Desulfopila inferna: one gene and its partner. The protein of the gene in region 1 interacts with the protein of each later gene in a pairwise test. Links are inferred from orthologs where the notes say so. Each region holds a gene or a part of one and is shown on either strand. Other genes may lie near its edges.

The links.
Region 2: the proteins of yhbY (region 1) and rho interact in binary tests that used the Escherichia coli proteins (3 or more experiments, as listed by UniProt). The link is inferred for Desulfopila inferna from one-to-one orthologs.

The regions. Positions count from the first base shown.
Region 1 is NZ_JAFFQE010000003.1:377,380-392,742, forward strand. Bases 11,731-14,629 are described here. They hold yhbY (ribosome assembly RNA-binding protein YhbY), read left to right. Parts: upstream 11,731-12,961; coding sequence 12,962-13,297; downstream 13,298-14,629. Other genes in these bases: JWG88_RS09975 (TraB/GumN family protein), read left to right, coding at 11,731-12,882; JWG88_RS09985 (MBL fold metallo-hydrolase), read right to left, coding at 13,376-14,164; dut (dUTP diphosphatase), read right to left, coding at 14,166-14,621. Outside these bases: JWG88_RS09950 (efflux RND transporter periplasmic adaptor subunit), read left to right, coding at 1-488; JWG88_RS09955 (efflux RND transporter permease subunit), read left to right, coding at 488-3,709; JWG88_RS09960 (tetratricopeptide repeat protein), read right to left, coding at 3,814-5,694; JWG88_RS09965 (transglycosylase domain-containing protein), read right to left, coding at 5,991-9,377; JWG88_RS09970 (LysM peptidoglycan-binding domain-containing protein), read left to right, coding at 9,723-11,438; more of JWG88_RS09975, read left to right, coding at 11,686-11,730; pnp (polyribonucleotide nucleotidyltransferase), read right to left, coding at 14,701-15,363.
Region 2 is NZ_JAFFQE010000007.1:115,922-131,288, forward strand. The notes cover bases 1-2,903. They hold rho (transcription termination factor Rho), read left to right. Parts: upstream 1-778; coding sequence 779-2,029; downstream 2,030-2,903. Other genes in these bases: coaE (dephospho-CoA kinase), read left to right, coding at 1-218; rpmE (50S ribosomal protein L31), read left to right, coding at 2,313-2,534; prfA (peptide chain release factor 1), read left to right, coding at 2,786-2,903. In the rest of the region: more of prfA, read left to right, coding at 2,904-3,856; prmC (peptide chain release factor N(5)-glutamine methyltransferase), read left to right, coding at 3,865-4,758; murA (UDP-N-acetylglucosamine 1-carboxyvinyltransferase), read left to right, coding at 4,762-6,042; JWG88_RS16575 (two-component system sensor histidine kinase NtrB), read right to left, coding at 6,075-7,787; JWG88_RS16580 (sigma-54-dependent transcriptional regulator), read right to left, coding at 7,800-9,173; JWG88_RS16585 (GIY-YIG nuclease family protein), read right to left, coding at 9,352-9,624; JWG88_RS16600 (class II fructose-bisphosphate aldolase), read left to right, coding at 10,931-12,199; JWG88_RS16605 (NAD-dependent epimerase), read left to right, coding at 12,453-13,463; JWG88_RS16610 (PilZ domain-containing protein), read left to right, coding at 13,681-14,016; JWG88_RS16615 (EAL and HDOD domain-containing protein), read left to right, coding at 14,266-15,367. UniProt on the Escherichia coli protein: Facilitates transcription termination by a mechanism that involves Rho binding to the nascent RNA, activation of Rho's RNA-dependent ATPase activity, and release of the mRNA from the DNA template.

The DNA of each region.
Region 1 (15,363 bases):
TGCTGCATATTGCCGATGAAAGCAACCTGCAGATAGTGGCCGATATCCCCGAAAGTCTTGTCGCAAATATCACTCTCGGCATGGAAATGGAGACGAGCGTCCCCGCAGCGCAGCTCAAGCTGAAGGGTACTGTTGTCGAAATCACTCCAATTGCAGATCCGCGCAGCAGAACGGTACCGATCAAGCTTGACATCAACGAACAACCCGCTCTTCGTTCGGGCCAGTTTGCCCGGGTGATTCTTCCGGGAAACACCGTGGAAACAATTCTGGTACCACCGCAGAGTATCGAATCGTTCGGGCAGATGGAAAAGGTTTTTCTTCTGGTGGATGGCAGAGCCAGACTGCGGCTGGTCAGAACCGGAAAACATTACGGACAGGAAGTTGAAATACTCTCGGGGCTCAGCGCCGGAGATAAACTGATAATCAGTGATGACAAGCGCTTGAGAGATTCTCAGCCCGTCAATACATTAGACCCGCAAGGTCAATGATGAAGAACGCTAATTCCCCGAAAACGGGCTTTGCCGGCATTTTTGCCGGAGCCTTCCTGCACTCCAAGCTGACCCCACTGGCCATAGTCGCCTCGCTTCTGCTTGGGGTGCTGGCTGTGATACTGCTGCCGCGTGAAGAGGAGCCGCAGATCAAGGTGCCCATGATCGATGTCCTGGTTCAAATGCCCGGCGCAACTCCAAAGGAGGTTGAAGAGCGGCTCTCCATCCCCATGGAAAAGCTGCTGTATGAACTTCCCGGAGTTGAATACATCTATTCCACCTCAATGCACGGCAAGAGCCTCATAGTGGTGAGATTTTACGTGGGTGCCGATCTCGAGGAATCCATAGTACGGCTCAATCAGAAACTGGAGACCAACTTTGACCGCATTCCGCATACGGTATCACAACCGTTGATCAAACCACATACCATAGACGATGTCCCCATCCTTGCCGTCACCCTGCACAGTAATGAATATGACTCCTTTATGCTGCGCCGGGTGGCGGCACAGCTCGATGATTCTATAAAGAGCATCCGGGATGTTGCCGAAACCACGATAATCGGAGGGACCCAACGTCAACTGCGGGTGCTTTTCGATCCATTACTCCTTAATTCCCGGAACCTGACTGCTACCGAAATCATTACCAAAATTCAGCAGGCCAACCAGCAGTCCTTTTCCGGAAGTCTCAAGACCCTGAATACTGAAATATTGCTGCAGACCGGCCGCTTTTTCGCCGATGTGGAGGATGTGGAAAGGGTGGTAGTCGGAGTATTTGGCGGAAAACCCGTATATCTCAAAGATGTTGCCGCCGTCATGGACGGTCCCGCCGATCCCGAGAATTATGTTATCCATGGCGACCGGAACACCCCAGCGAGAGAGGCAGCGGTAACCCTGTCCATTGCCAAGAGACCCGGGGCCAATGCCGTTAGTGTCGTCGACGATGTACTCAAAAAAATTGAAGGCCTCAAGGGCAGTCTGATACCTTCGGAAATAGATATCACGGTAACCAGGGATTATGGTCAGACTGCGGCTGAAAAATCGAACGAGCTGCTTCTCCATATGGGAATCGCGGTCTTCGGCGTCGCCCTTTTAATACTGTTCTTTCTCGGCTGGCGCGAATCGATCGTGGTCATGCTGGCCATCCCCTCGACCCTGGCCCTGACCCTGCTCATCTTTTACCTCTACGGCTATACTCTCAATCGAATAACGCTTTTTGCCCTCATCTTCTCCATAGGCATTCTGGTCGACGATGCCATTGTCGTAGTGGAAAATATCGTGCGCCACCGGCGTCTGCCTGCCAATAGCGATAAATCCTTTTCCACAATCGCCATCGAAGCCGTCGACGAAGTGGGCAATCCCACAATTCTCGCAACTTGGGCGGTAATAGCGGCAATTCTCCCCATGGCCTTTGTCGGCGGCTTGATGGGGCCTTATATGCGACCGATTCCCATCGGTGCCACGGCGGCGATGATCTTTTCTCTGCTCATCGCCTTTTCCATCACGCCCTGGGCGGCCGTCCATATTCTCAAAGGCAAAGCGTCCGGCAATCATGAGGGCGGTGACCACGACGTTCCCGACGATTTCTTCACCAGACTCTATCATGCGGTGATGGATCCGCTGCTTTCACATGGGTGGTGGCGTATTCTTTTCTTCGCCGTAATCATCATTCTGCTGCTGTTGAGCATGTCGATGGTCTACTTCGGTCTGGTAAAAGTCAAGATGCTGCCCTTTGACAACAAGAGTGAATTTCAAGTCATTCTCAATATGCCCGAAGGGACTACGCTCGAACAGACTTCACGGGTTGCTTTGCAGATGTCCGAGGCCGTTGCCAAGGACCCTGCGGTGGACAACTATCAGATTTACACCGGAATCGCTTCGCCCTATAACTTCAACGGCCTGGTTCGTCATTATTTCATGCGCAAGGGACCGGAGGTTGCCGATATTCAGGTCAATCTTCTGCCAAAAGATGAACGCAGCGACCAGAGCCATGATATCGCTCAGCGAATTCGTCCTGCACTGGCTCTAATAGCAGAGCAGTACGGAGCGGCCGTGGCCGTGGCCGAGGTGCCTCCCGGCCCCCCGGTACTGCAGACTCTTGTTGCCGAAATCTACGGCCCGACGGAGGAAGCCCGCATAGAACTGGCAGAAGAAGTAAAGCGGATATTTGCCGAAACCGAGGGAGTGGTCGATATAGACTGGTTCAGGGAAGAGGAAAGACACAGAAAGATCATCACCGTCGACAAGGAAAAGGCGGCTCTGAATGGGGTATCGGAAGAACTCGTTGCTAAAACCATTGACATTGCCGTCCGGGGCGCTTCCATTGCCCTGTACCACAAGGCCAGCGACAAAGAAGAGATCAACATCATTTTCGAGCTGCCAGAGTATCTTCGGGCCCGAATCGACTCTCTGCTCAATATCTCAGTACGCCCGGACATGTCGCCCGAATCTGCCCTGGTACCGCTGCGGGAACTTGTCCGGGTTAAAGAAAAAAAAGTGGCTCAGACCATCTACCGGAAAAATCTCAAACCGGTGATCTATGTTACCGGAGATGTGGCCGGCAGCGTTGAAAGCCCGGTGTATGCCATCTTCGCAATGAATAAGCGGATAAAGCAATTGGAGGCGGAGCAGTTTGGCGGCAGGGCGGGAAATGTTGCCATATATAATCTCAACCAGCCCTTTATGGAGCATGAAGTAGCACTGAAGTGGGACGGGGAGTGGCACATCACCCTGGAGGTTTTTCGCGACCTCGGCCTTGCCTTCTGCGTCGTCATGATCCTTATTTATATGCTGATGGTGGGCTGGTTCAAGGATTACATCACACCCCTTGTGGTCATGGCGGCCATTCCCTTTTCACTCATCGGGATTCTGCCTGCGCATTGGGGACTGGGCGCTTTCTTCACGGCGACTTCAATGATCGGTTTCATGGCCGGTGCCGGCATAGTGGTGCGCAACTCCATAATCCTGGTCGATTTTATCGAACTGCGCAGAGCACAGGGACAGGAGCTGGCCCATGCGGTCACCGAGGCCGGTGCAGTGCGTTTTCGTCCGATGCTGTTGACCGCTCTCGCCGTTGTTGTAGGGGCCTCGGTCATTCTTGCAGACCCGATTTTTCAGGGGCTCGCCATCTCCCTCATGTTCGGCGAAATCGCCTCACTTCTGGTAAGCAGGATGGCGGTTCCTGTTCTTTATTATATGGTAAAAAAACCCCGGGTAAACAAATAAAAAAACAGCTCCCGTAAAGGAGCTGTTTTTTTATTTTTCCCCGGGGCAACCCGGTAACTTCTGCCAAGACAATGTCCGCTGTAAATTTAGGACTTAAGCCCTTTCTATTGCTTCAGGTCTCCTTCCTGCAGACCTGTCTTTTTTCTGGGCTCGATATCAGCCGGTAGGGTAAAAGCAAAATCATCCACGTCCTTCTCCTCCTGAAATTCCATACTGCCACCATTTTCAGCCGCTTTGATGGCAGGCAGAAGGTTGGGATCCAGGGTATTCATTTCCTGTTCAACCCTGCTGATATTATCCTGGACCTTATCCAGTATGTCCACATCGGAATATTTTGTGAGTATTTCGGTAAGAAGCCGTCTCGACTCGGTGAGAAGCTTCTTTTTCATCTCGACATCCGATGTCTTGGTATAGCGAATATAGAGATCTGCGGCAGCCCTCCTGTCCGATTTGGCGGCAAGAAGGGTAATATCTTTTATTTTATCCTCGGCCTTGGCGTGATACTCCGTCTGCAGCAATGCCTGAAAAGCGGTTATGGCTTGATCATAGTCTCCCTCTTCGACCTTTACCATTCCTTCATTCCAGCGGGTCTGTAACTCCTGCATTTTCTCGATCTTGCGGGTTTCCCGCTCGACGGCTTCAGCAAGAACAAGTTCATCGGTTCGCGCCTTTATCTTCTCCTTCTGTTCAAGACTGATAATGTCTCCCGGGATCGCTTCCAGTTTTTCTATGGCATCAAGATATTTTTGTTCCGCTGCCAAATCGTCCACTTCAACAAAGAACTGCTCGAACCATTGCTGGGCTCTTTGCCGGGCCGTATCCTTGATGATATCAACATTGGAGGCCACAGCGGAATAGGGAAAGTCGGCCAGAAAATTTTCGGCATCCCAGACAATTTTAAAACCGTCCCGTTCCGGAATAAAGCCGAGAAAGTTGCGCAGCAGATTGGAGTATTTCGTGAGCTCCGGACCACCTTCTTCGCTCCTTTCCAGAATATTAAGCTGCAGTTTTGACCACTCTTCTATGCTGCCAAGATCCCGGTAGTCTCGTGAGATATTGAGGTACTGACTCTCCGCGGCAGTGTAATTGCCCGATGCGGTATAGAGATCCGCCAGTATCCGGCGTAATGAAAGCAGATCGGTCTTCTGCTCGTCCGAGACCGACATCTCATCGACTATCTGCTGATATATTTCCGCAGCCTTCTCTTCCTGATGCAAAAACATCAGGGCATTGCCATAGAAGATCTTGGTGCGCAAATGAACTCTTTCCTTCTGCTGCTCGGGGATTCGCTGCCAGGCCTGCACAACCTCTTCATATTCACGGCTGTCCGTGTATCTCTCGATTATGGTTTCCAGCTGCGGCAAATCTGCATCGGCCTCCCTGTTCTCCCAGTCGACCAGTTCATCCCCTTCGGGAGCAAGTAATTTCCCGCATATGGATTCCAGAAAAGAAATATCGCGCTTCTGCAAATCCATGACATCTTCACCGCTTATTATCAGATGAGCGCTGCTGGTATTGAGCTGCAGCATATCGGCGCGAAGCCGGTTATAGCCATTCAGAACCTTTTGCAGATCCACAAAACAGCCGACCATGGTTTCGCTATCCTCGCGGCTCATCTCCAGTGCTGCCGAGCGGGCATCTATCTCTCTCCAATGATCAAGCTTTCGACCATATTCAAATATACGGTCATTGACATACGTCATTGTCGGCAGAGGGCCCTGGATCTGGACAAAATCCTTTTCTCTCGCTGTCTCCGAAGGAAGGCGTATTTCCTGGGGTTGGGTGATTTCTTTTTGCGAGTCAAAATCTACCGGAGAGCTGCTTACTCCGGGATAGGAGCCATCTCCATCTCTGCTCTCTCTGCTCTCTCTGCCATAACTCTCCTCCTGCAGCGGTGGTGCGTATTTCGGGGGGGAGCCGCAGCCAGTAAACAGCAGAGCACAAATGACACATACTACCGGTATTTTTAAGGAAGACATTTTCATACGTTATTTAATTTTCTTCATTTTTCCGGGAGGAGATATTCGCCCCGCGTTGGTTTTACCTGTTACTGTCATATCGGTAACAAATTAAAATAGTTTAACTAATCAAACTGGTTGCACCTGCCGCACTTTTTTGCAGGGAGGTCTACAGCTCCTGGATTTTGCGGTCGGATACAGCCTGTTATCTCCGCTCTTTACCCGCATTATAATAGACATATTCCATATCATAGCAAGGAGCAGGAATAAAATCCAGGAAGTCATGCCGATCCCGAAAACAATGAAGCATATCCTGGGATTTTTTACCTGGTCAGGGTCTTTTCCACAAGAGAAGACACCCGCCAGTATGGGAGAAAATGACGTGTCGGAAGAAACCCTCCCTGGTCATCCAAAGTGCCGAATGTCAATATCGAAGGAGTATACCTGTCCTGAGAATCTATGATTCCCGCAGCACCCGGCGGAATGATCCCTCCCTTATCCGTGGAAATCGCAATATTTTTTTGTCCTATTTCAGGGCGCTTCAGCGACAATCCATAAAAAGAGAGATCGACGACATCGAGTTGGTTAGCATATCCATCGTTCTGCACAATCGCATTGACAATCTCACTCCAGATAGGCAGTGCTCCGGCAGAACCGGATATTCTGGTAGCCCCTTTCCTCATGGCCTCATTATCATCAAATCCGACATACACTCCGACGGCATAACCATCGCTCAGCGAAAGAGTGTTGTCAGCCTTGGAAAATCCGGGAAGATAACCGAAAAACGAGGCATTGGTATATCTGTTGGCCGTCCCGGTTTTTCCCAGAACCGGAATAGACAGGCCCAGGCCGTCGATTATTTCGTCCTTCTCCTGAGTCGCCGAGCCGGTGAGTTTGACATGCTTATCTGCATATCTCCCTGTGCCGAATTTTACTACATTTTCAAGCACATGTCCTATCGCTGCGGATGTTTCCGGAGCTACGAGGTCCCGGCTAATCCGCTGTGGCTGATACAGGATCTCTCCACCCGATGATTCAATTCTATCGATGATGCTGAGCAAATCTCGGCTGTCATCCTCATTGACGCCGGACAGAGTCACTTTGCCGGTCGTCAGTCCTTCATAAAGGCGCAGGGTTTCTAAGAGCGTGACTACATTCGATCCAAGCGGAAAGGACAGCACCGGGGCCAGGCCGCTGTTGACTCCGAATTCCTGAGCAAGTGCTATTAAATATCTAAGGCCGACCAGTATTCTGAAATCACTGATATGCTCGAGTGTATCCATACTGTAGGGTTGCTGTTGTCGCAAAGTTTCCATCTCACGGGAAACCTGTTGCTGTATCAATTCGAAACCCTCCACCGAAATTTCGGAATTCAGATAAACATCATTCCAGAAATTTTTTCTCTGCGTCTCACTCATAGCTGTCAGCATCCGCTCCAGACGAGCCCCGGACAAAGGAATCATTCCTCCGCTCCGGGATATATCTTCCAGGAAGATATAGCGTCCGGCAAATTCGTCATAGAATAATCGACCCTCGGCACCTTCCTCGCTCTCGTCAATGGTATCCTCCACCAACTCCGGATAGTATACGGAGGCGAATGTTCTATCGCTGCGGTGCCGTTGTCTGAAATTGTCAAACTTGCGGTGAAGATTTTCATAATCAAGATAACTTTCAGCCACTATTTCCCGGCGCAGCTCCAGCTCTTCCCTGGCACTCTGGCTCAACGATCGATTTTTGAGTTCTTTTTCAATAGACTTTTTAATATCCGCAAACCCCAGACCATAATGCATCTTCTGTAAACGTTTATGCTCAAGGTCTCTGCCTGCAAAGATAAAATCCGTTTCTATATTTTCCAGGGCACGCTGAAATGCGGCTTTACGCAGGGTGTCGAGATTTATGACAATTCCATACCTGTCGCGGATGCGGCTCCTGTAACGGGAGTAGGGTTCCTGCTCACCATCGACGACAGTCGGCGCCATATCGACATGCTCCGCCACCTCACGGAGCTGTTCACTGGTCAGCTTATCGCAAAGATGTGAGAGCAGCCAGACAGAGGCAACATTCTCCGATTTGACACCCGCCCAGCTCAGTGAAACCTCATCAAAAGGCGAATGATGATCGGGACGGGGAAAATATGGCTGGTTCTGGTACATGAAAACATCCCGGGAGTTCCGCAGATGATCTGTGCTATTCCACCCCAACTGCAGTGCCGCCGCAAAGACAAAAGGCTTGAAGGATGACCCCATCGTCCTTCTGGCATAAATGGCCCGATTATAAAAGCGATTCTCCACTCCTCCGGCCACCGCTTTGATAATGCCGTCTTTAAGAACCAGTGCCCCGCCGTTTAATTGTGGATATTTTTCCAGATCGAGCTGTATCCTGCCATCGTCACCTTCTCCGCGAACGCTGACCCAAACCGTGTCTCCCGGCTGCAGCTGCTGGAGAAAGGCGCTGTAGTCCTTTGCGCCGGCAACACTCCAGGGATTTTTCTGCCAGCGCACTCTGGCGGCCACCAGCCGTGAAAGCCCGCTCTTGTCTATCACGCCGGTTCTGGCACGATGGCCCAGATCGACAGTGACCAGCGGAGAGCCGTCATCATTTGAAACCTCCACAATTTCACCAAAGAGAAAGGCATGCTGTTTGAAAAGCTTGTCGCCCTTATAGGTAAGCTCCTGCAACTCTTTCTGCACCTGCTCGCGTTCATATCCGCGAAGACGCACATCCAGACGGGAAATATCATGGCGCAGAGAGTACAGCGTCTGTTCCTGCATTTTTTTATCGATGGTGGTGATGATACGCACGCCTGATGTGGAAATATTGGTAATTTCATGTTTTTCCAAAGCCTCGGTAATTTCAACCGAGGTCACTGCGTCCTTGACCATATCCATGGCATAATCAAGAGGAAAGCCGACCTCGCCTTTGGAAAATCCTATATCACCGAATGTGGCAACGCCCTGCTCGTATTCGCTGATCATTCCAAGCTCGAGCATTTTTGCCAGAACGTAGTTGACTCTGGTCCTTCCTCTTTCAAGCGCCTTCTTTCTATTTTCCTCCGACTTTTTGATGAAAGGATTATAGTAATTCGGCCTCTTGACGCTTCCGGCTATATAGGCACACTGCAGGAGAGTCAGCTCCTCGGGTTTTTTATCAAAGTAGTAACGCGCGGCAATACCTAATCCATGACCATTGCCGCTGACAAAGAACTGGTTGGCATAAAACTCGAAGATTTTCTCCTTGGGGTAGTGATATTCGAGACGTAAGGCAAAAAGCAGCTCTTTCAATTTCGCTTGTATGGTGCGGTTTTTTCTTTTGAAGAGGTTTTTCGCGGTCTGCTGTGTCAATGTAGATCCACCCTGTACTATCCTTCCGGACTGAATATTCATCCAGGCCGCCCGCATGATACTTAGAGGGTCAAAGCCAAAATGAGAGAAGAAACTATTGTCTTCGGAGGCCACCAGGGCATTGATGAAATTGACGGGGATTCGGTCATATGGCACATACTGTCGGTGCGCCTGGTCAAAAAACACGCCAAGGCGGGTGATGCCGTCGTTATAGAAAACAGGACTTTCTTTCCCTAATATGCTTTCGATATTCTCTGATTGAATCTCTTCGCCGGGATGGAGGACCACAAACCAGTAAAGTGCTGCTCCACCTCCAAGTACAGAAAGAAAGAGGGCTATTGCAAGAAACCGCAGTATTTTTTTTATCATTTTTGAAGGCAACTAAGTAATATCAATGAGGCACAGCAATAATAGTCTTTTTCTCTTTTTTCCATCGCGAAATCCTGCCATAAGAAACTCAAGGGAGTATTCTCAATAGCAGCCGGATTCACGGAAAATATCATCCTGAAAAATATCCGAAAGATTTTTTCTAAGGTACTAAAATGCTATTTTGCTTGCAATTCAAGGAATCATAAGGTTTAAATACACCAATTTTACTATCAAGCTGATAGAAAAGTGAGTGTACATTGTTACTCCACTTATCTCAACCTGCATGTAGTTGTTTTCTATTTTTGGTAGCTTCCGGCAACAGAATATTACTATGATTTGCAAATAATGATTATATCAAAAACCCGCTTTATTCTCCTTTCATGTCTTCTCCTCGGTCTTTCGGGCTGTGCAGCCAAAGAAACATTTCTCAGTTTTATAGATGATCCTGCAGTAAATTCGGGGGAAGATGTCATCCTGATCGATTCTGAAAATTCATCCACACCTCCCGCTGAACTGCTGCCGCTGCCGGTTGAGGATGAAAAAAGCATAACTCAGGAACTTAATGCTCTCGAACAGACAGGGTCCTGGGCGGAAAAAAAGATTCCTGCCGCAGCTGACGTCAAGGACTATGATTTTCCGATAGTTATCAACAAACAGGTCGAAATGTATATCGACCTCTTTCAGAACAAGCAGAAAAAACATTTTAAACGCTGGTTGGCCCGTTCCTCAAAATATATGCCGCTTATCCATGCAGAGCTTGAGAAAGCGGGTCTGCCGAAAGACCTCATCTATCTGGCCATGATCGAAAGTGGTTTTAATCAGCGCGCCTATTCGCGAGCCCGGGCCGTTGGCATGTGGCAGTTCATGTCAGGGACCGGCAAGGATTATAATCTCAGAATCGATCAGTATGTAGATGAACGCCGCAACGCCGAAAAGGCGACAAAGGCCGCCGTCGCCTTTCTCGGCGATCTCTACGCACAGTTTAATGACTGGCACCTGGCGGTGGCTGCCTATAATGCCGGCGCCGGTAAAATCGGATATGGCTTAAAACGTTTCAAAACCAAGGATTTTTGGGAGCTTGCCGAAAAAAAATATCTCAGTCTTGAAACCAAGCGGTATGTCCCCAAACTCATCGCTGCCATGATTATAGCCAAAAACCCGGAAAAATTTGGTTTCAACAATATCAGCTACGAAGCTCCCTTCCAGCACGACACCATTGAAGTCGGCCCGGGTCTGAGCATCAACGCCCTGGCCCTTGTCAGCGGGGGATCCGAAAAGGAACTCGGACTCCTCAACCAGGAGCTGAAAACAGGAAGAACCCCGCTTAATCAATCAAAATATCTTGCCAATGTTCCCAAAGGTACTTCCAGCCTTGCGGCGGCCAATCTCAGCAGACTGCACAGTGTCGTCAAAACAGGCTATAAAACACATATAATAGCAAAAAACGAAACTCTTACGGCTATCTGCAACAAATATAACGTCAACAAGACCACGATCCTGAAGGTCAACAATTTACGTAGCGGTACCTTACAGCGTGGGCAGCGTCTCCGTATCCCTTATAGCGTTGTTGATTATCAGCTGCTGCCGAAAGACGGCTCGGCCATTGCTCACTCAAGCGACAGTTTGATCCTGCATACTATCAAGCGTGGTGAAACCATTTCAAAAATTGCCACGAAATATTCGGTTCCTCAGCAGATGATCGTTGCCTGGAATGGGCTTAAAAGCGTCCATAAGATTCGGGAGGGGCAGCAGCTTGCTCTTTATATAATAGATGACGGCGCTGTTTTAGCCTCCTCCACCTCCGCTCAAAAAAATCCGCAGAAAACAGCGGCTGCGGATACCGACAATAACCTTATAGTCTTTGCTGATAATAAAAAGAACATTCCCGTAACGGAAACGTCCGCCCATGAAGCGTTTAGCTGGTATCAGGTTAAGGGTGGCGACACTCTCTGGAAAATTTCACGCCGCTTCAATACCTCGCCCAAAGAGATCAAACTCTGGAACAATTTGAATACCAACCTCATCCATCCGGGCAGTAAGCTGAAAGTAAAGGATGTCTAGATGAAGACAGCGCTGGCGAACTCCCGGCCACAGCCCTTTTGCTGAGACAATGAGTGGTTTTCGAGAACTGCTTTGGCAAGCAGGATTTTGTGCCGGGCTTTTGCCGATGTCAAAGATCATTTTTTTGACAGCAGGATACGTTTCGAATTCTCTTTACAACTGAACCTTTCGTTGCCATTGTAGGGCTAGACCTTACGTGCGTGGTGCAGCGCAATTATCCTCCCCTTTTTTAAAATTACTCATATTCATGCTCGAAGACACACTTGTCAGGAATCAACATTCGGATGATGTCCATATACTCCATCTTGAAGGAAAAACAGTCCTGCTCATAGGGACTGCGCATATATCACAGGAATCAGTTGACCTTGTCAGACAGGTAATCACTCTTGAAAACCCTGACACCGTCTGCCTGGAGCTCGACGATAAGCGATATAAGGTCCTGATGGAGAAGAAACGCTGGCAGGCCCTGGATCTGAAAGAGGTTATCAAAAACAAACAGCTGTCGACACTGATGATCAATATGCTGATGGCCTCCTATCAGAAGAAACTCGGAAGCCAACTGGGCGTCACCCCCGGTGCTGAACTTCTCGCCGCCGCGGAAACCGCAGACAGGCACGGGATACCCATTGCCCTGTGCGATAGGGATGTGCGCATTACTCTGCGCAGAACCTGGAAATCCACCTCATTTTTCAAGAAAGGATATCTTTTTGCGGCTCTGCTGGGAAGCCTTTTTGATCGTACCGAAGTAAGTGAGGAGAAACTGGCCGAGCTGAGACAAAAGGACGTTCTGGCCGAATTGATGGATGAAATGGGAGATACTCTGCCCGATGTCAAAAGGGTACTTATCGATGAAAGGGATATCTACCTTGCTGAAAAAATACGAACCACACCGGGTGGGAAAATAGTCGCTGTCGTTGGAGCCGGCCACATAAGTGGTATCATCAAACATCTACAAACCGACAACAGTTCGCTGATGGAGGAGATAAGCACTATTCCACCGGTATCCCGTACCTTTAAATTTGTAGGATGGGCCATACCTCTTGTTATTATCGGTTCACTTGTTACCATCGGCTTCCAAAAAGGAGCATCGGTGGCCGGCGCCAACCTGCTCTACTGGATTTTAGCAAATGGTATACCATCGGCCGCAGGAGCGGTGCTCGCCATGGCCCACCCTTTCACTACTATTGGCGCCTTTGCGGCGGCGCCGATAACCAGCCTCACTCCGGTGATCGGCGCGGGATATGTCACCGCATTTATCCAGGTTATGGTATGCCCGCCGGTTGTCAGGGAATTTGAGACGGTAGCTGAAGATATGCTGCATTTCGCCTGTTGGTGGAAAAACAAACTTCTGCGGGTATTCCTGGTCTTTATTCTTACCGGTCTTGGATCCGCCATCGGTACCTGGATAGGCGGTGTTGAAATAGTTAAAAACCTTATGAGCTGAAACACTTGTCTTCGGCTCATACCTGGCCATTGCCTTCATAGGCTAAATTTATTAAAAACGGTTACAAATTATAAATATAATGGATACTCCAGCAAAACCTCAAGATACAGCACTCACCAACCGGCAAATCAAATACCTCAGAGGTCTGGGCCACAAGCTTTCCCCCCTGGTTCTCGTCGGCAAGGAGGGCATCAGCGAAAGTCTGCTGAAAGCCGTGCAAACCGAACTTCTCAATCACGAGCTTATTAAGGTAAAGGTAGGCAGCAACTCCGAAGTTGACAAAAAGGAAGCTGCCCGGATCATACCGGAAGCCTCGCAGAGCTCACTGGTCCAGTTCATCGGCAAAACCCTGCTACTATATAAAGCCAATCCCAAAAGACCGAAGGATAAGCGGATCCACCTACCCAGCATGTAATGTGATTTTTATTTGCCTGCTTGCCCCCTAGTCCTCGGCCCAAGGCCAGGAGAAGCTGGAGTTCAGGGGGAAACAGATTTATTTATGATGGTGGGCCGATAAGGAAAGATCCATGATGGTAGTGGGACACTCCTGCCGTGCCACTACGAAGGTGCTGTTCGAATCAGCCTTTACTTTCATTGCAGCTTCATGGGCGATTCCGGGAAGGTTGTTGGTTTCACTCAGGTGGGCCAGAACGATGTATTGTAACCGCGGATTGAGAAGACGGCCCAGAAAATCGGCGGCATCGTCATTAGCCAGATGACCGTGGCTGGAGCGGACGCGCTGCTGTAAAAAAAGTGGATACGGACCTTGCCTGAGCATTTCCGGATCATGATTAAATTCGAGGATCAAACCATCACAGTTGAGTAGGCGGGCTGCCATGAGATGGGTGACTTTGCCGGTATCGGTGCAGTACCCCAGAGTGTATTGACCGTCGCTGATCACATACCCCACCGGATCATTGGTATCATGAAGAGTGCGGAAGGAGCGAATTTCGAGATCCTGAAAGACAAATTTCTCTCCTGTTTCAAACTCTTCTCTCTGATGAAGCCTCCCCATCTTCTTCTCTCCGCCGCGAAAGGTGCCTTCATTGGCGAAAACCGGAATCTTACAGCGCCTGGAGAGTATTCCCGCTCCACAGATATGATCATTATGTTCATGGGTTAATAAAATTCCGCCGACGCATTCGATGGCTTTACCGGTACTGTTCAGGCGTGAACACAATTGCTTTCCGGAAAATCCCGCATCCAGCAATATCCCCGTTTTTCCGGATTCAATATAGACGGAATTTCCTTTGCTGCCGCTGCCGAGCACCGAAAAACGCATATCACCTGCCTGTGTGGCCGAAACCGCCATCACCCCGTGTGGTCCTGGAGAGTTCCAGTGCCGTCTTCACATTTGCCCGGACAACAGGTGCCACGACTAATTGTGCAATACGATCTCCTCTGGTAATACGGAAATCCTCCGTGCCGAGATTGATAAGCGCTATCTTGATCTCTCCCCGATAATCCGCATCTATCGTTCCCGGGCTGTTGAGCACGGTAACACCATGCTTAACCGCTAGTCCGCTGCGGGGCCGTACCTGAATTTCAAAACCTGGAGGAATGGCAACTGCCAGTCCTGTTCCGATAAGAGCACGTTCGCCGGCCCTCAGGATCAGAAAGGTGTCAACCGCGGCACGGATATCCATGCCCGCGGCATGTTCTGTTTCATAGGCAGGCAGACCCAAATCGGCGGTGGCCTGTCGATCCAGACGGCAAAAGGTGATTATTTCTTCGCTCATTGATTTTTTCAATTCAAAAAAAAAGCCGGATCAATAACGATCCGGCTTTGCATTAAATAATTACCACGCGTTCAGTCGATTACAGCAGGGCTTTACGGCTCAGACGGATCCGGCCTCTATTGTCGACATCGAGAACTTTCACCTCCACAGTGTCACCCTCGTTGAGCACGTCGGTAACCTTGGCAACACGTTTGGTATCCAGTTCGGAAATGTGAACAAGGCCGTCAGTTCCCGGCAATACTTCAACAAAGGCGCCAAAATCCTTTATGCTCTTTACCACTCCGGTGTAGGTCTTGCCTATTTCAACCTCGGCTGTAATCGCCTTGATCTTCTCGATCAATGCTTCAGCTTTGCTGCCATCCGAGGTGAATATCTTCACCAGACCGCTGTCATCAACTTCTATTTTGGCATCGTATTCAGCAGACATCTCTTTGATGATTTTGCCGCCCGGGCCGATAATATCCCGAATCTTATCCGGGTTTATTTTGATAACCAGATACTTAGGAGCATATTCTGACACTTCTTCACGTGCTTTGGAGATTCCTGATTTCATTTCAGCAAGAATGTGCAGCCTTCCTCTCTTGGCTTGCTCAAGGGCATCTCCCATGATTTCACGGTCAACCCCGGCAATCTTGATATCCATCTGCAGTGAAGTTATGCCGCCTTCAGTGCCGACCACCTTGAAGTCCATGTCGCCGAGATGATCTTCATCGCCGAGGATATCGGAGAGAATAACAACCTT
Region 2 (15,367 bases), on another replicon or contig:
ACGCTGTTGTGACGGTGTCGGCCACCAGGAGTCAATGTGTCGACAGAGTCGTGACGAGGGATAAGGTTTCCAGGGATCAGGCAATCAAGGCTCTGGATGCGCAAATGGATATGGATGAAAAGATCGGGCGCTCCGATTATGTCATTGATAACTCCGGTTCCGAGGAAAAAACCCATCTTCAAGTTGAAGCACTCTCCTTGGATTTGCTGAGAAAATAAAACGGTTCAGAGTAAGCGCAGACTCCGGGCACCCATTTTGCACACGAGCAGCCAATAATATCCAGGCATCCTCAAGTCTTCCGGGCTGCTTGTACACATCTGGAGCCCTGATGAGTTGTTATTTATAATGATTGGAAAGCGGATATTTTTCCTGCAAAAACACTTGACAGCTGAGAAGGGAAACCGTATAAGAGAAGCATCAACCGGAAAGAGTATCCTGCCCTTGATGGATCAAAAACACTCTTAGCAACAAAAAGCTAACCCACAAGCGGGAAAGTACCTTCACGAAATCCTATTTTAAAACTAAGAAATTCTTTGCCAAGGTACCAATTAGAAAATCCTGCCCATATACCGGGTTAAAGAAAAGACCTGTTTCATAATATAATTCATTCTTCACCAATCTATACAATAATCCAACCAAATCATTGATTAAACCGGGAAAGCTTGCCTGGTGGGCCCCGTGCCGGAGAATTTGGCAAACTTTGTCATGATTACCTGTGAAGGATAAACTTATTACCACTGTTAAAATACCGCTGTGTTTTGAAAGGAGAAAGCAATAAATGAATTTGGCGGAACTAAAAGTCAAAAAAATCGGTGACTTGGTAAAACTTGCACGTAGTTTTAAGATCGAGGGCTATAGTTCCATGCGCAAGCAGGAACTTATCTTTGCACTCCTGCAGGCGCAGTCAGACAAAGAAGGTCAGATGCGCGGCAATGGAGTTCTGGAGATTCTTCCAGACGGTTTCGGCTTTTTACGAGCTCCCGACTACAATTATCTTCCCGGTCCCGATGATATATATGTTTCACCTTCACAGATACGGCGGCTTAATCTGCGCACCGGTGACGTCATTGAAGGACTGGTACGCGCTCCCAAAGAAGGAGAGCGCTATTTCGCACTGCTCAAAGTGGAAAGCGTCAACTACGATCCACCGGATGCAGTTAAGCAGAAAACCATTTATACCAACCTGACCCCGCTGCACCCTAACGAAAAGTTCAATTTAGAGTGGCAGCCCGACAACTACTCCATGCGCCTAATGGATATGTTTTCACCGATCGGAAAGGGTCAGCGAGGACTGCTTGTAGCCCCTCCCCGAACCGGCAAGACCGTATTGATGCAGAAAATAGCCAACTCTATTGTCCGCAATCACAAGGAAGTATATCTCATCGTCCTCCTTATAGATGAGCGGCCTGAAGAAGTGACGGAGATGGCACGTTCGGTCAAGGCTGCAGAAGTTGTCAGCTCTACCTTTGATGAACCCCCTCAACGGCATATTCAGGTTGCTGAGATGGTTATTGAAAAGGCCAAAAGACTCGTTGAACACGGCAAAGACGTGGTCATCCTGCTCGACAGCATCACTCGTCTGGCCCGTGCCTACAATACCGTCACTCCGTCCAGTGGAAAAATTCTCTCAGGTGGCGTTGAAGCGAATGCCCTGCACCGACCGAAACGTTTTTTCGGAGCAGCCCGGAATATAGAGGAAGGAGGCAGCCTTACCATTTTAGCTACCGCACTGGTGGAGACGGGAAGCAAAATGGACGAGGTAATCTTTGAGGAGTTTAAAGGCACCGGCAACATGGAGTTGATTCTTGATAGAAAAATGTCGGATAAACGCATTTTCCCGGCAATGGATATTAAACGTTCCGGAACCCGGAAGGAGGATCTGCTTCTTGATTCGAGCCTGATCCAGAGAATCTGGATTCTGCGAAAGCTGCTTGCTTCGATGAACCCCGCAGACGGGATGGAATTTCTTATAGATAAGCTGAAACATTCTAAGACAAATGCCGAGTTTCTGGATTCAATGAACAGTTGATGGCATAGCCATTCGTAGTGCCACACAAACAGAAATCTGAGATCTTCAGTTGATTAACTTATAGTAAGAGCTTATTCTATGGGATTGAGCCCAAGCCACATTGGCCACGGTTGTTTATGAGGTGATTGAATAATATACAACTCTTCATTTGCGGTTTTTAAAGATGCTGTTTATGCTTGAAATTATTCTTTGATAGGATATACTGTCAAGTTTGCGTTTTGAGTCAAGATGAGAAAACTTGAGCATTGAACGATATATGTAAATTTCGAAGGAGTCAGGAAAGATGAAACCAGATATACATCCGGAATATAACAAAATTAAGGCTGTCTGCGCCTGTGGAAACGAGGTTGAGCTTGGTTCTGTGAACAAAGAGATAAATGTGGAAATATGCTCGGCTTGTCATCCGTTTTTTACCGGTAAGCAAAAACTTATTGATACAGCAGGCAGGATCGAAAAATTCAAGAAGCGATACGCCAAACACTTCGAGAACAAGAAAGAAGCATAGTATCATCAAGTATGGGGTTCCCCGTGCTGATACAGAATTAAGAGTCCACAACATTTTCATCCGTTGTGGACTTTTTTCATTTTTGATAATCTCGTAGAAGTTGCCACGAAGCACTTAGATGGTATCGTAATCTTCAGCCACTTCATTTCATTCCGGGGTTCCAAGTCGCTATACCTGGTGTCCGCTCTTATCCTTGAGCGGGATGAACAAAGTCTTCAGCCATTTCAAATTCTATTTTTTACGGCATCATAATGTATAATAAATTCGAAGACCTCGAAGAGAAAATCTCTCACCTGGAAGGACGTCTTTCTGATCCATCTCTAATGGATAACCAGAAAGAATACCAGAATGTGGTGCGGGAGCATACCCAGCTGAACCGGCTCAATGAACTCTACGGCAAGTATAAAAAAGTTGAGCAGGAGATTGAGGGCAATAACACTATTATTCATGACCTTAAAGAGGACAGCGACCTTCGGGAGATGGCCCGGGAGGAAAATGAAATTCTGCAGGAAAGAAAGAAGAAGCTTGAACAGGAAATTCGTATCTTCCTTCTGCCCAAAGATCCAAACGATGATAAGAATATCTTTCTCGAGATACGTGCCGGGACCGGTGGTGATGAAGCCGCCCTGTTTGTCGCAGATCTTTTCAGGATGTATTGCAGATTTGCCGAGAATGAAGGTTGGCGTGTTGAGACGATGAGTTCAAGTCCTCTCGGCATCGGCGGCTTCAAAGAAATCATCGCACTTATCAGCGGCGACAGCGTCTATTCCAAGCTGAAATATGAGAGCGGCGTCCACCGGGTCCAGCGTGTACCCGAGACGGAGACACAGGGAAGAATACATACTTCTGCGGTGACCGTTGCCATTTTGCCGGAAGCTGAAGAAGTTGATCTCAAAATTGATATGAATGAGCTCAAATTCGATGTCTTTCGCTCCTCCGGGCCCGGAGGACAGAGTGTCAACACCACTGACTCCGCGGTGCGCGTAACCCATCTGCCCACCGGTCTGGTGGTAATCTGTCAGGATGAGAAGTCCCAACATAAAAATAAAGCAAAGGCACTGACTGTGTTGCGGGCCAGATTACTTGATAAGATGGAGCAGGAACATCATGATAAGATCAGCCAGGATCGCAAGTCTCAGGTCGGCAGCGGTGATAGAAGCGAGAGAATCCGAACCTATAACTTTCCCCAGGGAAGATTGACGGATCACCGTATCAATCTGACCCTGTATAAGCTGGAAAACATCATGAACGGAAAACTCGATGAAGTGATTTATCCTTTAATCGATCATGATCAGGCCGAAAAGCTCAAGAAGGTGCAGTAGGAAGTTGGATGCATTTTGGGAATATGAAGATAGCCCGGCTCTTACGGTATGGTGAGGAAAAGCTCAGTGAATGTGGAGTACCAGATGCCGTCAGAGATGCAGAACTGCTGCTCGGCTATTGCCTGAGCATGAGCAGGACCGAACTCTTTCTGCATGGTATGGATCAGGTAGATGGCGATGCCTCTCAGCGCTTCTTTTCTCTTATTGAAAGGCGTGCCGCTCGCGAGCCTGTCGCCTACATCCTTGAGGAAAGAGAATTCTGGTCGCTCTCTTTCCAGGTGAACAGGGATGTTCTCGTGCCAAGGCCGGAAACGGAATTTCTGCTGGAAACGGTTTTTCGTAAAGTCAAGGAGGCAAAAGCAGTAATTGATCGCTGTGTCGATCTATGCTGCGGCAGCGGGGTGATTGCCATAGTTTTGGCAATTGAGTTGAATTGCAGGGTCTGGGCCCTTGATTGCTCCGAGAAAGCTCTCGCCGTGACCATCCAAAACAGTAAAAAACATAATGTTGCAGAGCGTATCACCCCGCTTCTCTCCGATATGTTCTCAGGGTTGGAGCAGGCAACATTTCCACTGATAGTCTCAAACCCTCCTTATGTGCGGCGGGATGAGATCGAGCAGGAGCTCGAACCGGAAGTGGCCGATTTTGAACCCCGTATAGCCCTGGACGGCGGTCTGGACGGGCTTTCATCTATCCGCCGCATCGCTTTGGAAGTACTGAACTACCTCACCCCGTCCGGAATGTTTTTCATGGAGTTCGGGGCCGACCAGGCAGATGAGGTCAAAAAAGAATTTGCCTCCGCTTCTGTCAACGGCAGATATTTTACAGTAATTGAGACGTATAAGGATTACAGCGGCAGGGATCGCGTACTGTACGCCAAGACCAATCAATACCAAGAGTGAACGATGGAAAAGCTCATCATCGAAGGCGGCATTCCTCTGAGAGGCCATCTGAAAATCAGCGGTGCCAAGAATGCCGCACTGCCCCTTATTGCCGCTACTCTGCTCACTCCGGGGCGGCACATACTGCGCAACGTTCCTGATCTGCGTGATACCAGAACATTTCTCAAGCTCATGGAAAGCCTTGGCGTCACCTGGCATTATGACGGTTACTCGTTGAACATCGACAGCACCAGGCTCGGATTCTCTGAAGCATCATACGAGCTTGTCAAAACCATGCGGGCATCCGTGCTCGTTCTTGGCCCTCTACTTGCGCGTCTTGGCAGGGCCCGGGTGTCGCTGCCCGGAGGCTGCGCCATAGGTGAGAGGCCCATAGATTTTCATATACGCGGTTTTGAGAAGATGAAGGTCAATATTCGGCTTGAGCAGGGCTATGTCGATGCCGAGATTGACGGCAGGCTGCAGGGCGGCAGCATTAATTTTGATATACCATCCGTCACAGGCACAGAAAATATACTTATGGCAGCGACACTCGCCCAGGGAACAACCGTCATAAAAAATGCGGCAAAGGAACCTGAAATAGGTAATCTAGTCGATATGCTGGTCGGCATGGGTGCCGTGATAGAAGGAAAGGATACCGACAGACTCACAATTCAGGGAGTTGAAAAACTAAGGCCGGCGGAATGTGAAATCATTCCTGATCGTATTGAGGCAGGAACATATCTTATCGCGGTCTGTGCAACGGGAGGAGAAGCGACCATCAGCGGCTGTAATCCTTCCCATCTTCCTTCACTGCTGGATAAACTGAGAACAGCAGGGTGCCTGATTGAAGAGGACGGCAGCAGTATCCATATCGCAGCCAGGGGTAATGGTGGCGGGGAGTTTTCAATCGGCAGCGCCGACATAAAAACCATGCCCTATCCAGGATACCCCACTGATCTGCAGGCCCAATTCATGGCCTTGATGTCCTTGAGTAATTCGGTATCGGTAATCAAGGAGACAATTTTTGAAAACAGATTCATGCATGTTGCCGAATTACGCAGACTAGGGGCGGATATCCAGACCGATGGCCATACGGCCGTGGTCAAGGGTGTCGGTACTAAAGGTCTTTTAGGTGCACCTGTAATGGCTACGGATCTACGCGCCAGCTCTTCATTGGTGATTGCCGGGCTCGCCGCTTCAGGCAGGACGGAAATCTCCAGGATCTATCATCTTGAACGCGGCTATGAAAAACTGGTCGACAAGCTGAGCAATCTGGGGGCAAGGGTCTGGAAGGAGCAGGAATAGTCAGCGGACCTGAGATATCTCTCTTTGGTTACTTAATAGAGAGGAAGAGTGACGGTAAATTTCGCGCCACCCAGCGATGAGCGAGAGATACTGATCGAACCTTTGTGTCCTTCCACTATCTGCTGGACTATAGTCAGCCCCAGCCCTGTACCATCTGCGCGGTTGGTATAAAATGGCTCAAAGATTTTTTCATACATTTCCTTGTCGATTCCAGGGCCATTATCCTCTACGGAAATGACAAGATTTCCCTTATCGTCAGAGAGGGTCTGCTCCCTTGCCCGTATCCGAATGATTTCCTGCCCTTCAGCACAAAAGGCTATGCTGTTTTGGATCAGGTGATTCATTATGGTGAAAAATTGTTTTTCATCGGCCCATACATCTGTTCTGGGATCAATATCGATTTTGATGGTACTGGTCTCCGGCCATTCCGGATCAGCCCGGCAGACCTGAAGCACTTCTTCAATGCAGTTGAGCAGTGAGAACCAGTATCGTTCAACGAGATCGGGACGGGCGAACTTGAGAAAGTCGGCAATTGTTGAAATGAGCCGGTTCGATTCGCGCAGGATGATGTTAGTCAACATCATGTTTTCTTTGTTTCCAGCTGAGCCGGCAGAAGAAAATTCGCCGGCCAGGATTTGGGCAGAACCGGAGATGGCGGTTAGAGGATTCCGGAAATCATGGGCTATCCCCGCACTCATCATTCCTATGGCTGCTAATTTCTCCCCCTGCCGTATTTTGCTTTCCAACTTTTCTATCTCACTGATATCCTGAAGTGTTACAAGTTTACTGTCTTCCTCGTAGATGGAAGAGATTTTTTTGCCGGAGAGATCTTTTGAGGGCATATGCAGTGAAGTCAGGGAGTAGCCGATACGTATCTTGGTGCCGTCCTTTTTGTAAAAATCGATAGCTTGCCGGGTTGCCCTGCTGCTCAGATTCAGGTGCGGTAAAATCCTGGTCAGATCGTGGCCAATGAGTTCGTCCAGGGAATAGTCGATGATGTTTCGCGCCGCGGTATTGGCAGAAGTGATGATGTGCTGATCATTTGTGGTAATTATTCCGGTGGAGATATTATCAAATATTGTCTTATACAGATGAGAGAGCTTGTCGAAACTGTAGATGGTATCCGATAACACTTCTTCCGTTGAATGCAGGCGTATGCCGAACATGGCGCTTAACAATGCGGCCAGGAAAAAGGTTAATCCTTTTACGGCGAAGAGATTGACAAGTTCCTGAAGCTTCTGCATCGGATTGAAATCGAAGACCAGGAAATAATCGGGAACGATTCCCTGGAATTCGAGAAAAAGAATAAAGCCATATGAAATAGTGGCCGCTGCCGCAGCGATCAATCCGCCACGGCGTGGCAGAAGCAGCCCGCCGGTAATAATCGAAAAGAAGTATACAGAGGTGAAAATCGAGTTGGAGATGCCGGTTGAATAGACCAGCAGGCTGGCGAAGATGGTGTCGAGAATACATTGGAGAAAACCAAATTTCTGCAGATTCCTTTCCAGCCTGATAAGAATAAGGGCGGAGACGATCGAAATAGTATAAACCGAAAGCAGCAGGAGGATGAGTACTGAATTGGGCAGTATGATAACGCTGAAATGGAGATCGCTTAAAATATAGGTGACGCCCAGAAGCAAGGTGTAGAGAACGATGCGAAGAAGCAACATCCATAGCAGCTGCTGCCGCAGGATCTGAATTACACCTCTGGTCACGGAAAATGAGAGTCCCAAGAGTCTTCGCAAAGAAAACATCTCTTAGTTGATACCGTACTTGGTGATTTTATAGCGGAGCGATCGGAAACTAACCTGCAGCAAATCTGCCGCTTTCATCTTAGAATTGTTTGTCTTTTCAAGCGCATGTCTGATAATACGCTTTTCCAGACGGGCCATGACCTTATCGAGCCCGGTATCAAATAACTCCTGTTCATTCTCCACCGCATGGAATAACGGTTCACCACTTATCCTTTGCTTATTTTCCCGCAGACCGCCGGCAAGAGAAAGGCTCTCCGGCAGAATGATATTGGTGCTTGCCAGGGCGACTCCTCGCTCTATGATGTTCTCCAGCTCTCTGACATTTCCGGGATAGTCGTAGTTCATCAGAACCTGCAAGGCATAGGAAGAAATTTTCTGTACTTCCTTGCCGAGCAGCCGTGAATATTTTTGCAGAAAATAATCAACCAGCAGGGGCACGTCACCCTTTCTTTCACGCAGAGGAGGAACCCGTATGGGAACAACGGCAAGGCGATAGAAAAGGTCTTCCCGAAAGCGTCCGGCTACAATTTCATCCTCAAGAATTCGGTTGGTAGCCGCAATAATGCGAACGTTTATCGGTTTAATTATTGTGGAGCCCACCGGTTTGATTTCTCGTTCCTGGAGGACACGCAACAATTTTGTCTGGATTATCGGAGTCAGCTCGCCGATTTCATCTAGAAAAGCAGTGCCGCTGTCAGCCTCCATAAAAAGTCCGGCCTTATCGCCGATGGCGCCTGTAAATGATCCCTTCACGTGGCCAAACAGTTCGCTTTCCATGAGTTCTTCGGGAATAGCGCTGCAGGTGATTGGAACAAAATGGTCGGCGTCGACCTTGCTGTTGAGATGGATTGCCTTGGCCACAAGCTCTTTGCCTGTACCCGATTCCCCATAGATCAGAACATTGGCGGGAGTGGGAGCGATTCTGCTGATGAGATCGAAGATTTTCAGCATCTCCCTGCTCTTGCCGATGATGCCGGGAAAGGAATCAGCGAGCTGCTCACGGGATTGCGGTTCACTTTTCTGCGAAGTGGCGGACTCGATAACAGATTTAATTTCGTCGACATTAAAGGGCTTGGAGATGTAGTCGAAGGCGCCGTTTTTCATGGCGGAAACTGCATCATCGGGGGAAGCGAAGGCGGTAATCATGATAACGGGAAGATCGGCATACAGTTCCTTTACCATCCCGAGCATCTCCAGACCGCTGGTTCCCGGCATGCGGATGTCGCTTATAACCAGGTCGAAACCGGAATTTTTCAGCTTCTTCAGGGCAGCATCGGTATTATTTGCCGTATCGACAGCGTAACCTTCTTTGTGCAGCAGGATTTGGAGAAAATCACGCATGCTCTGTTCATCATCAACGACTAATATTCTGGTCATATCAGTTCCTGGATGGGGTGTTGAGTATCCTGGGGATGATGTCGTCAGACAAACGGGGTGCTATTATATGGATCAGTTTATTTTTCAAAGAATCGTCTCTCCTGCGAACGTAAACCTGGTGAAAAAGAAAAAAACAAGCCGGAATATTGTAAAACAGTATATATGGTAAAAAAACACTTTATTCAACAGGTGTTGAGGTAACCAGGGCACGTTTTCTCCCGGGAGAAAGCTTCTTCAGGTGAAATTCGCGCTTGCTTGCCAGTGATCTATCGGGATATTCTTCGTAATAGACAAGAACTACAGGTTGTCTGCTTCGTGTGTATCTGGCTCCTCCTCGTGGGCTGTTGTGCTCCAGAATCCGTCGTTGAAGATTCGTCGTTATACCTGTATAAATGGAGTTGTCCGCGCAGGAAACCATATAGACATACCAATGGGCGGTGGTGGTTTTCATGTTCTTCTTCAAATAGCAGTCTGGAAAGAGAGCCGGAGAGGAAATCCGGTGTGTTTCCGGCGCCGCGTGCTTATCATTTATCGTCCTAACCAGCTGAACTGGCTGGAGCCTTGAGGCAGATCTTCCTGCAAAAAGAAAATAGAGCCGGAAAACAATCTGAAAGGTCCAAAATCCGCAGGGATGGTTAGGATGTCCATATTCCGGCAAGGTATTGCAAATTGCGACGGCAACTGGTAAAAGATGTCTCTTTAATCCTGACACTCCGGCAATAGTAAAATAAATTAGAAAAAATGGAAGATCTAAATTCAAGTAATCAGTTTGAAAATCAGGCCCTCACCGAGCATCTGCGGGAGCTGCGGTCCTGCCTTATCATCGCTTTTATCGCTATTTTCATAGGCTTCGGTATTTCCTACGGCTTCATACGGCCGATCGGCAGCTGGTTTTTCCGTCCTCTGGTAGAAGTATTGCCGGAGGGGACGTCTTTGATTTTCACCTCATACCAGGAAGGGTTTTTTTTTACCTAAAATTAGCCGTTGTCTGTGGTATATTGATGGCATCCCCGGTTATTTTCTGGCAGATATGGCGATTTATAGCACCGGGACTGTTCAAGCATGAAAAAAAGGTTTTAATCCCTTTTACAATCTTATCAACCCTCTGTTTCCTGGGTGGTTCGGCCTTCGGCTATTTCGTGGTTTTTCCACCGGCCTTTAAATTTCTTGTCGGATACAACAATGAATACCTTACCTCCCTTCCTGCCGTGGGTGAGTATTTCTCTCTTTCCCTGCGTTTGCTGATTGCCTTCGGTGTCATTTTTGAAATACCCATTCTGATGGTGTTTCTTGCCAAAATCGGTGTCATTGATGTTGCTTTTCTCAATCGCAACCGCAAGTATGCTTTCCTGATCAATTTCGTTATTGCGGCAATACTCACGCCTACGCCTGATGTTGTTAACCAGTTAATGATGGCAGGACCGCTGATTGTTCTTTACGAAATCAGTGTCGTTGCCGTCTGGGTTTTCGGCAGAAAGCAATTTAAAGATTTTGGTGACGCTTCTCAACCTGTCGAATGATGAACCCGTAAAGGAGTTACAGTACCCAGGATTTCTCCTTTTGGTTGTCTTATGCTTATTATCGTCAAGATTGAACTCAATCATAAAGCTTTTTCTAAGAAATCGTAAGAAAACGTGAAACTCTGCGAAATTAAAAAAAATCATTCATTTTCTTGGTTTCATGGGAAAAAAGATATATGCTTCTAGTATCTTGAAATTCCAATTCAATAAGCCGTAATCTGAAGACTGGAGGTTTATATGACTGATAACTCTTTTATGAAACTACTGGAAATAGGTCGTCCGCCGAATGTGAAAAAGCTTTTCCCTCATTCCAGGGCTCTGCTCGTTAGCGGTAAGGTTATCGATAGAGCAATGCTGAAGAAAGGGAAGGCGATAGCAATTGCCGCCAACGGCCGCTCCCACATGGTACTGCGGGGAGCGCTGCAGGCTGCGCAGCGTGCCAATTCCGCCATTATCGTGGAAATTGCCAAATCGGAATCAAAATACTGCTATGTCAATTTCTGGAATATTGCCAGACAAACCGATGCCATTTGCAATGAGCTCGGCATTACCGTTCCGGTGGCGATACATGCCGATCATTATGGTATAAAAAGCGCTGACGATATAGCCTCTGCCAAAGTCGAGATCCCTTCAATGTTTGATGCCGGCATAACATCGATTGCCATAGATGCCTCGCATATGCCCGATGACAAGAACCTTCTGGCCAATCTCGAACTCTATGAGTTTGTTCCCGGATGGGCCTCCCTGGAGACAGAGGTCGGAGAAATCAAGGGTGCGGAGGGCCTCTCCACCGTCGATGACGCCTCCTTTCTTATAAAAGGACTTAATGCCCATAATATCTTCGCTGATTGGATTGCCCTCAACAATGGTTCAGTCCACGGTATCGAAGCAAGCGGCCAGGGCATTCAGGTGGAACTCACTGCCGATATTCATCGCAGTCTTGAACCTTATGGTGTTTCCGGCGCCCAGCACGGTACATCGGGCAACAGTTCCGAACGTCTTCGCGAGATAGCCAACAAGACAAACACGACTAAGGCAAATGTGGCTACTGCCCTGCAGATGGTATCGTGGGGGGTGGAGGTCAACGATTACGGCAACGCTATCCTGGATGCCAGTGGAAACTTTAAAAAGGTCAGTGGAGAAGGGGTTTCTGAGGAAAACTGGGAAAAAATGGTTGCCTATGCTGAAGAAAAGGGCTGGAAAGGCGGAAACTTCAAAAAACTCAATCTGCCGTTTGAAAATGTCCTGCTGGGACAGTCGCGGGATGTTCGAGAGCGCATGGCAAAGAGAGTCGAGGATTTTGTCTACAACATGCTTGTCAATGTTTTCAATGCCACTGATACCGCGGATATTGCCAAAGATATCATTGCACAGGCGGGCACGCATGATCTTGGCGCCAAGGCTGAGCGAATCGAAGAACCCGCCGAGTGGACTGAAGAGAAGATTATAGCAAAAGCGAAATTGTTGGATATCAATGTCGGTCCCGAAGGTGACTTTGAAGATTGATGACGTCGTAAAAACTCTTCATCTTCTTCGTTGCTACAAATTTTCTATCATTACGACGTACTTTAGTACACCGAAATGATAGAAAATTTGCGCTCCTTGAATATGAAGCTTTTTACTTGGCAATCACAGATGCTAACTTTTCACGAGTCCATCAAGATGGATGGACTCGTGAAAAGCTCGATCTGAAGAAGCGAGTATAAGCAGGACAGCATGGAGTGGACCTGCAAAATATTTACTACCGGTTATTTTTTTGATGAACACAATACTTATAACAGGTGCTGCCGGTTTCATTGGAGCACATCTGGCCCAAAGGCTTATTGCCAATGGATCTGAAGTGGTGGGTCTTGATAACCTCAACGATTATTACGATCCGCAACTTAAGAGAGACCGCATGGCGACACTTGCCGAAGGCGACGGTTTTACCCATATCGATCTTGATCTTAGCGACCGGCAGGGTATGGAAAAACTCTTTCAGCAGTATCAATTTGATGCTGTCGTCAATCTTGCTGCACAGGCAGGAGTCCGATATTCGCTTATCAATCCCCACTCTTACGTGGATACCAATCTGGTAGGATTTGTTAATATTCTCGAAGGCTGCAGACATTCACGGGTGAAACACCTGGTCTATGCCTCCTCCAGTTCGGTATACGGGGCCAATACCAAGATGCCGTTTTCGGTGCATGATAATGTCGATCATCCGGTATCTTTATACGCTGCGTCGAAAAAGGCCAATGAATTGATGGCCCATACCTACAGCCACCTTTTCGGTTTACCGACAACCGGGCTCAGGTTCTTCACCGTTTACGGCCCATGGGGAAGACCGGATATGGCGCTCTTTCTCTTTACCAAGGCAATTATCGAGGGACAGCCGATAAATGTCTTCAATAACGGCAATATGGAGCGGGATTTTACCTATATCGACGATATTGTCGAAGGTGTTGTGCGGGTGATTAACAAAGTACCTGAGGGAGACTTTGACTGGCACGGTGATGCCCCTGATCCGGCTTCTTCCTATTGCCCTTATAGATTGTACAATATCGGCAACAATAAAAAAGAGCAATTGCTTCGCTATATTCAGGTCCTTGAAGAATGTCTCGGCAAAAAGGCGGATAAGAATTTTCTGCCGCTACAACCTGGTGACGTTCCGGCTACCTATGCTGATGTCGAAGGCCTTGTCAGGGATTTTGATTATAAGCCGGATACCTCAATTGATACCGGTATCGAGAGATTTGTACGATGGTATAGGGATTATTTTAAAATATAATTTTCCCGGCTGCTCGGAGTCTGAGCTTAACGGCGTACAGCCGGAATCGGGAGAGGTTATGCCCGTCAGGGTGCTTATCTCTGAACAGTTAAAGTTCAGGGCAAACTGCCGGTTTTTAGCTTTTTGCTGAATAGTTACAAAAAACAAAGACTGCGTCACAATGAATGGTCTCGATGCATGGATAGAGTATTCACCATAATCAGATTCCGCCCTTAGCATGAATGAGCCCAAGGCAGGCAGCAAAAGACAGGCCCTGAGATTTGCCGGAAACGCTCATCCTGTTCGCTTTAAAACCGAATTTGAGAATGGCCATGGTGTCGTTGCAGATATTTCGGGCAGTGGATGTGCAATTGCTGCAGCCAGTCTGCCTCTTGCCCGGCGAGAGAAGATCCTCATCACCATGGATTTGGAAGATGCTGATGATATAATAGAAATCGGTGCCAGGGTTGTCAGGGATGACGGTGGAAATATTGGTGTCCAGTTCACTCATCTCAGCGATGACAACAGACAACGGATTGTGAAATATTTTGCAGCAAAACAGCGCTCCGCCTGATACCCGGTTTAGTCAAAGCCCTTGATGGCTATTTGAGCCATCTGATGGTTCGTGGTAATCTCTTTTTTAAGATTTGCGGTACCTTCCTTCCAGGCCTTCATCGCATCACTATTCCCCCAAAAAATCATAATCGACAGCTACACTAACTATTTGTTTGGTTTGTTGTCCAAAAACGTTTATATTCTCGCCTTAATAGCTGAATATTTAAGAAGTGTATATTGACAACGTGTTTGGAATTTTCAATCAGGTATGGATTTTTATATAGCGCGACAACCCATCTTCAATGTTCATAAAAAGCTGCATGCCTATGAACTGCTCTATAGAGGTTATGCCAATAATACTTTGGCGGAAGTGAGCGGCGACAGGGCCACGACCAGTCTGCTCAGCTCGGTTTTTCTGACTGAGGGTATTGGTGTCATCTCCGGGAAAAAACCATGCTTTATCAATTTTACCGAGGAACTGCTGCTTAATAAAACTGCTTATTCCTTTCCCAAAAGCCAGATAATCATCGAAGTAGTCGAAGATGTGAACCCTAGCGGAGCGGTGATTGAGGCGATTGCCAATCTCAAGGCCGGCGGCTACACCATTGCTCTCGATGATTTTGTTTTTCAAAAAAAGATGGAGCCGTTTGTTGCCCTGGCCGATATCATCAAGATAGATGTACGCCTGACTCCTCTGGATACTATTGTAAAAACTCTCCGATTTCTCTCGGACTATAAGGTAAAACTTCTGGCGGAGAAGGTTGAAACGCTCGAGGAATTCGAGAAGGCCAACAAACTCGGCTTTCATTATTACCAGGGATACTTTTTCAGCAAGCCTCAGAAGATCCTGGTCAAGGAGCTTGCCTCCGTGAAAATCACTCTTTTCAGCCTGCTGGCCGAGGTAAGTAAAAAAGCGACCACCCTGGAGCATCTGCATCGCATCATCTCTCAGGATCTGGCAATCAGCTATAAGCTGCTGCGCTTCCTCAACTCTGCTTATTTTTATAGACTCGAAAAGGTGAAAAGCGTCAAGCATGCCATTGCCTACCTTGGTGAAAAGGAACTGAGAAGGTTTATTATACTGGTTATCGTCTCCGAACTGGCGACAGAGAAGCCGACGGAACTGGTCAGACTCTCTCTGGTACGGGCAAAGTTCTGCGAACTCCTGGCTAAAAGGAGCTTATTGGCGGAATATGATCTCGAAGTATTCATGGTTGGCATGTTTTCCTTTATGGACACCATGCTGGATGCGGAAATGGAAGATGTGATGGATAAGCTTCCGGTGACGGATGCCGTCAAGGACGCCTTGATCGGGCGCAGTGGTATGCTGGCTCCATTTCTGGATGCGGTTATCGCTTATGAGCGAAACC